2 linked regions of the Duganella zoogloeoides genome follow. The main gene of each other region encodes a partner of the protein of the gene in region 2 in a complex. Links are inferred from orthologs where the notes say so. Each region holds a gene or a part of one and is shown on either strand. Other genes may lie near its edges. The genes, in order: moaD and SR858_RS16965.

Region 1 (3,279 bases), 1.2 Mb from region 2 along the record:
CGGTGAGCAGATAGCCGCCGGTCGGCGCCTCCCAATCGACCATCTCGCCCGCCACGAACACCCCCGGCGCAGCCTTGAGCATGGCGCCATCGAGCGCCTGCCACATCACGCCGCCGGCGCTGCTGATCGCCTCGTCGATCGGGCGCGGACGCACGAGCCGCACTGGCAGGCGCTTGATCGCGTGCGCCAGCAAGTGCGGATCGCCATACGATTCCTTATCGAGGCACTCGCGCAGCAGCCCCGCCTTGACGCCCTTGAGGCCGAGCCTGCTTTGCAGGTGGCTGGCCAGCGAACGGGCGCCGCGCGGGCGCGCCACTTCATCGAGCACCCGTTCCGGCACCAGGTCGGGCAGCAGGTCGAGATACATCGTCGTGTGGCCGCTGGCGGCGATCTGGTCGCGCATCGCGGCCGACAGCGCATAAATCAGGCTGCCCTCCACGCCGCCGGCAGTCACCACGAACTGGCCCTGGCGGCGGAACTCGCGCCCGTCCGCACCGACCGAGGTGATTGCCACCGTGGTCAGCGGCTCGCCGGCGTAACGCTCGCTGAAATGCGCGCTCCAGTCCACGTCGAAGCCGCAGTTGGCCGGAACCAGGGGCGCTACCGCCACGCCACGCGCCTGCAGCAGCGGAATCCAGGCGCCGTCCGAGCCGAGCCGCGCCCAGCTGCCGCCGCCCAGGGCCAGCACCACGGCATCGGCCCGCACGGTCAACTCGCCATCGGGCGTCTCGAATACCAGCGCGCCGTCGGCGCTGCGCCAGCCCGTCCAGCGATGGCGCATGTGAAACCGCACGCCGTGCTCGCGCAGCCGGTGCAGCCAGGCCCGCAGCAGGGGTGCGGCCTTCATATCGGTAGGGAACACCCGGTTGGAACTGCCGACAAAGGTCTGCACACCGAGGCCGTGGATCCACGCGCGCACGGCCTCGGGGCCGAAAGCGTCGAGCATCGGGCGCAGCGACGCGGCCTGCGCGCCATAGCGGGTGACGAAATCGGCATACGGCTCGGCGTGGGTGATGTTCATGCCGCCGCGACCGGCCAGCAGGAACTTGCGGCCGACCGAGGCCATGGCATCGTACACATCGACCTGCGCCCCGCCCTGCGCCAGGGTTTCGGCGGCCATCAGGCCCGCCGGGCCGCCGCCGATGACGGCGACGCGAAAAGATGGCACACTAGGCTGCATGGTGTTCAATAATCAAAATGAGAGGGAGACTGCATGGGCGCATTGTTCTGGCTGAAACGCTACCTGTTGGCAGCGTTGCCGCTGTTCGCGATCCTGGCCGCCGCGGAATGGTTCAAGGGCTCCACCACGCGCGACGATTACCTGAGCGCCGCGCTGTGGGCCATGGCCGCCGCCGGAATTTTTACGTACGGTCACTGGCGCCGCTACCGCCTGGCGTTGCCATGCGCCAGCTGCGACGACGTCGGCGCCGGCACCAGGCCGGGCGAGCGCTAACCGCCCGTCACCGGCGGGAAAAACGCCACTTCCGCGCCGTCCGGCACCGGGGTGGCGGCATCGCACATCACCTGGTTGCAGGCCATGCGCAATGCCGGACTGGCCAGCGCACCGCGCCAGTTGGCGCCGCGCGCGGACAGGTGCTCGCGCAGGTCGCCCACCGTGGCCACTTCCACCGGCAGAACCAGGGTGTCGCTGGAAACGCCCACGGCTTCGCGCACGCTGGCAAAAAATTTTACGGTAACCGCCATCAGGACATCAACTCGCTGAACGGGATGAACCGGACCAGGTCGCCTTCGGCGATGGTGCGGTTGGGGGGATTGTCGATCACGCCGTCGCCCCAGACGGTGGACGTGAGCACGCCCGAACTCTGGTTGCGGAACGGTTCCAGCCCGCCGCCGGCGTTGATGCGCGCGCGCAGGAACTCGTTGCGGCGGTCGGCCTTGGGCAGATTGAAGTCCGCCCGCATGGTAAACGCGCGCGGCGCCACCGTGCCCTGCACGCCTTGCAGGCGCAGGATGAACGGCCGCACGAACATCAAAAACGTGATGAAACTCGACACCGGGTTGCCGGGCAAGCCCACGAAGGCGGCCTGCCCCACTTCGCCAAACGCCAGCGGCTTGCCGGGCTTGATGGCAATTTGCCACATGGTGAGGCGCCCTTCCGCCTCCACGGCCGGCTTGACATGGTCTTCCTCGCCCACCGACACCCCGCCCGACGTGATGATCAGGTCGTGGCCATTGGCGCAGTCACGCAGTACGGCGCGGGTGGCATCCAGTGTATCGGGCACGATACCGAAATCGGTGATCTCGCAACCGAGGTTTTCCAGCAACGCGCGCAGCGTAAAACGGTTGGAGTTGTAGATGGCGCCGGGCGCCAGCGGTTCGCCGGGCATGGTCAGCTCGTCGCCGGTAAAGAACACGGCCACGCGCAGCTTGCGCCGCACCGGCAGCGTTGCCAGGCCGACCGATGCGGCCAGGCCCAGCTCCTGGCTGCGCAGGCGCGCGCCGGCCGGCAGGATGGTGCTGCCGCTGGTGATGTCTTCGCCGGCACGGCGTATCCACTCGCCCGCTTTCGGCGTGTGGCGAATGATGACGGTGTCGCCGTCGGCGCCGCCCACTTCGCACTGCTCCTGCATCACGACTGCATCGGCCCCTTGGGGAATCAGCGCGCCCGTGAAGATGCGCGCGGCGGTACCGGCCTGCAAAGGCTGGCCGACACGGCCGGCCGGGATGCGCTGCGACACCTTGAGCACGGCGTGACCGCTGATGCAGTCGGCCGCGCGCACGGCGTAGCCGTCCATCTGCGTGTTGTCCTGGCCGGGCACGTTCATGCCGGAGACCTGGGCCTCGGCCAGCACGCGGCCGTTGGCCTCGAGCGTGGGCACGGTCTCGATGTCGGCCACCGGACGGGCGGCGGCCAGCATCTGCGCCAGCGCCTCGGCCATGGTCAGCATCGGCTTGGGGGCGTGCATGGCGCCGCTCACAGGCCGGTGTTGGCGGCGATGTAGGCTTTCATCGCCTCCACGTCGGCCTTCATGACCACGAATTTCTGTGGCAGGTCCTCGATATTTTCGAAGCCTTGCGGACGTTCGGCGTCTTCGCCCAGCGCGTCGAGGATGGTCTCGTTGAACTTGGCGGCCAGCGCGGTTTCCAGCACGATCATCGGCACGCCCGGTTGCAGGTGTTCGCGCGCCACCTTGATGCCGTCGGCGGTGTGGGTGTCGATCACGATGCCGTAGTCGTCGGCCACGTCGCGGATGGTGTCGAGGCGGTCGTCGTGGGTGGATTTGCCCGACTTGAAGCCGTACTTGGACACCAGTTTGA
Region 2 (3,312 bases):
GCGCGTGGCCTGCTCCATTTGCAGCTTGATGCGCTCGATCTCTTCCTTGATATGGGTGCTGCCCTGCACCACCGCCTTCTCGGCCTTGAGGATTTCCTCGTAGTCGTTCAGTTCGCGTTGCAGGCGTTCGATTTCTTCCTCGATCAGGTCCAGGCGACGGCGCGAGCCCTCGTCCTTTTCCTTTTTGACCGCTTCCTTTTCGATTTTCAGCTGGATCAGGCGGCGTTCGAGCTTGTCCATCACCTCGGGCTTGGAGTCGATCTCGATCTTGATTTTCGACGCGGCCTCATCGATCAGGTCAATCGCCTTGTCGGGCAGGAAGCGGTCGGTGATGTACCGGTGCGACAATTCCGCCGCCGCGATGATGGCGGCGTCCGAAATGGCGACCTTGTGGTGCAGCTCGTACTTGTCCTGCAAGCCGCGCAGGATGGCAATCGTGTCTTCCACGCTCGGCTCATCGACCAGGATTTTCTGGAAGCGGCGCTCGAGTGCGGCATCTTTCTCGATGTACTTGCGGTACTCGTCGAGGGTGGTGGCGCCCACGCAGTGCAGCTCGCCCCGGGCCAGCGCGGGTTTGAGCATATTGCCCGCGTCCATGGCGCCGTCAGCCTTGCCGGCGCCGACCATCGTATGCATTTCGTCGATGAAGACGATGGTCTGGCCTTCGTCCATCGCCAGCTCCTTGAGCACGGTTTTCAGGCGCTCCTCGAACTCGCCGCGGTACTTGGCGCCGGCCACCAGCGCCGCCATGTCGAGCGCGAGCACGCGCTTGCCCTTGAGCGAATCGGGCACTTCGTTGTTGACGATGCGCTGCGCCAGGCCTTCGACAATCGCGGTTTTACCGACGCCCGGCTCGCCGATCAGCACCGGGTTGTTCTTGCTGCGGCGTTGCAGCACCTGGATCGCACGGCGGATTTCATCGTCGCGGCCGATCACGGGGTCGAGCTTGCCGGCGCGGGCGCGCTCGGTCAGGTCCAGCGTGTATTTTTTCAGCGCTTCGCGCTGGCCTTCGGCCTCTTGCGAATCGACCTTGCCGCCGCCGCGCACGGCCTCGATCGCCGCTTCCAGCGCCTTGCGCGTCAGGCCGCTTTCGCGGGCCAGCGTACCGGCGTCGGACTTGTCTTCGGTGAGGGCCAGCAGCACCATTTCGCTGGAAATGAACTGGTCCGCGCGTTTTTGCGCTTCGCGGTCGGCCATGTTGAGCACGCCAACGAGCTCGCGGCTGGCCTGGACGTCGCCGCCCGTGCCCGACACCTTGGGCTTGCGGTCGAGCGCATCCTTGAGCGACTTGGTGAGACCGCCAACGTTGACACCGGCGCGCTGCAGGATCGAGCGGGCACTGCCGTCGTCCTGGTTCAACAGCGCCAGCAGCAAGTGGCTGGGTTCGATGTACTGGTTGTCATTGCCCACTGCCAGACTCTGCGAGTCCGACAAGGCTTCCTGGAGTTTGGTCGTGAGTTTATCTTGCCGCATGGTGATGCTCCGATAGATTTGAGTTAGCGCACAGATAGGGTTGTACGACTACTTTTCAAGACCTGCGACCAGAACCATTTGACAACATCAGGTAGACGCGGCCCCCCGCCATTTGGCCAGCGCCGCGTCGTCGCTCACGCGGGCATCGACCCACCGGGCGCCGTCTGGCGTGACTTCCTTCTTCCAGAACGGCGCGTCGGTCTTCAGATAATCGATGATGAACTCGCAGGCGGCAAAGGCCTCGCCCCGGTGCGCGGCCGTGGCCGCCACCAGCACGATCTGGTCGAGCGGCTTGAGCGGCCCCACGCGGTGGATCACCAGCGCCCCGAAGGTTGGCCAGCGCAGCCTGGCCTGCTCGATGATGGCGGCAATCGACTGCTCGGTCATGCCCGGGTAGTGCTCCAGCTCCATCTCGGCCACCGACGCGCCGTCGTTGAGGTCGCGTACCGCGCCGACGAACGTCACCACCGCGCCGATCTTCGGGTTGGCGGCGCGCAGGCGCGCCACCTCGGTGGTCAAATCAAAATCTTCGGTCTGGATCCGGACCTGATTGAGTTGACTACCCTCGCTCATGCCCGCTCCGAACCGCCGATCCGGCGCAGCAGCTGCTCGATACGGCTGACGGTGCGGTCGTCGGCCAGCGCCGGCATCGCGCACAATTGCAGGTAGGCGGCGGTGGCCGACAGCGGTTTCTGGCCCGATTTCAACGACGTTTGCAACACTTCTACCTGCATTTTCAGGCGCTCGCGCGCGAACTCGGCGCCGGAATCGACCCCGGCGACGATCTCCAGGCGCAGCACTTCGTCGAGCAGCTTGGCGCGATTGGCTTCCAGCTGCCTGGTGTACGACTCGCGTCCCGCCTCCAGGGCCGTCACGCCAGCCGCAAAGCGGCCTTGCAGCGCCTTGTCGTAGTCGCCGCCGAGCGGCGGCAACGCGGTCCAGCGGGCTTGCCAGGCGTCGGCATCGAGTTGTTCGCCCTGCCCTGCAATCGACTGCTCCAGCGCCTGCACCAGGCGCAGCTTGTCGCGCAGTGCATTGGCCTGGGCGGCGCCGGCGCGGCGCTTGATGGCGTCGGCTTGCGCTTGCACGCCGGCCACTGCCGCCTGATAACGCTCGTTAATGCGGGCTTCGGCCGCGCGCGGCACCACGCCGGCGCTGTTCCACGCCGTTTGCGCATCGCGCAGGGTGTGCGCGATGGCTGCCAGTTGGGCTTTGTCGTCGCCGCTGAAGGTGGCCGTTTCCAGCGCCTTGCAGAGGTCTTCGCGCGCGTGCAGGTGGGCTTTGCGCTCGTGGTCGGCGGCGTGCGCGGTTTCCTTGCGCTTGGCGAAAATCGCATCGCACACGGTGCGGAAACGCTGCCACAGCGCCTGCTCGATCTTGCGCTCGAGCGGCAGCGCCTTGGCCAGCTCCTGCCAACGTTCCTGCAGACGGCGCAGCTTGTCGAGCGTGTGGCGGTCGGCCGGCTGCAACTGTTCAGCTTCGGCAATCAGTTCCTCGCGCTTGGCTGCCTCGATCTTGCGCTGTTCGGACAATGGCGCCTGCAACTGCCCCAGGGCCTTGTCGAAGGCCTGGTCGAGCTTGCGCTTTTCCTTGCGGTCGATGGCGCCGAGACGGCCCCACACCTGGCGCAGGCGCTGCACGGCAGCGGCAACGTTTTTCAGGTCGGCGCCGTCATGGGCCGAGTCGGCCATGGCGCGGATCTCGTCGATCAGCGCTTGCGCCTTGGCAGCGTTGGCGTGGCGTTCCTCGGCCAGGTGCTTGAAGTGGGCGGCGGCCGGCGCGTAGGCGGCGGTGCAGGCAGCGTCGAACTTTTCCCACAAGCCCTTGGGCGCGTGGCCG

The links.
Region 1: the proteins of SR858_RS16965 (region 2) and moaD are in contact, whole or in part, in a crystal structure (PDB 1FMA), measured with the Escherichia coli proteins. The link is inferred for Duganella zoogloeoides from one-to-one orthologs.

What each region holds. Positions count from the first base shown.
Region 1 is NZ_CP140152.1:2,652,978-2,656,256, reverse strand. The notes cover bases 78-3,044. They hold moaD (molybdopterin converting factor subunit 1), read right to left. Parts: upstream 1,705-3,044; coding sequence 1,450-1,704; downstream 78-1,449. Other genes in these bases: thrC (threonine synthase), read right to left, coding at 2,936-3,044; SR858_RS11805 (molybdopterin molybdotransferase MoeA), read right to left, coding at 1,704-2,927; SR858_RS11815 (hypothetical protein), read left to right, coding at 1,214-1,453; SR858_RS11820 (TIGR03862 family flavoprotein), read right to left, coding at 78-1,180. Also shown: more of SR858_RS11820, read right to left, coding at 1-77; more of thrC, read right to left, coding at 3,045-3,279. UniProt on the Escherichia coli protein: Involved in sulfur transfer in the conversion of molybdopterin precursor Z to molybdopterin.
Region 2 is NZ_CP140152.1:3,851,817-3,855,128, forward strand. Bases 304-3,303 are described here. They hold SR858_RS16965 (molybdenum cofactor biosynthesis protein MoaE), read right to left. Parts: upstream 2,047-3,303; coding sequence 1,561-2,046; downstream 304-1,560. Other genes in these bases: clpB (ATP-dependent chaperone ClpB), read right to left, coding at 304-1,473; SR858_RS16970 (DUF349 domain-containing protein), read right to left, coding at 2,043-3,303. Also shown: more of clpB, read right to left, coding at 1-303; more of SR858_RS16970, read right to left, coding at 3,304-3,312. UniProt on the Escherichia coli protein: Converts molybdopterin precursor Z to molybdopterin. This requires the incorporation of two sulfur atoms into precursor Z to generate a dithiolene group. The sulfur is provided by MoaD.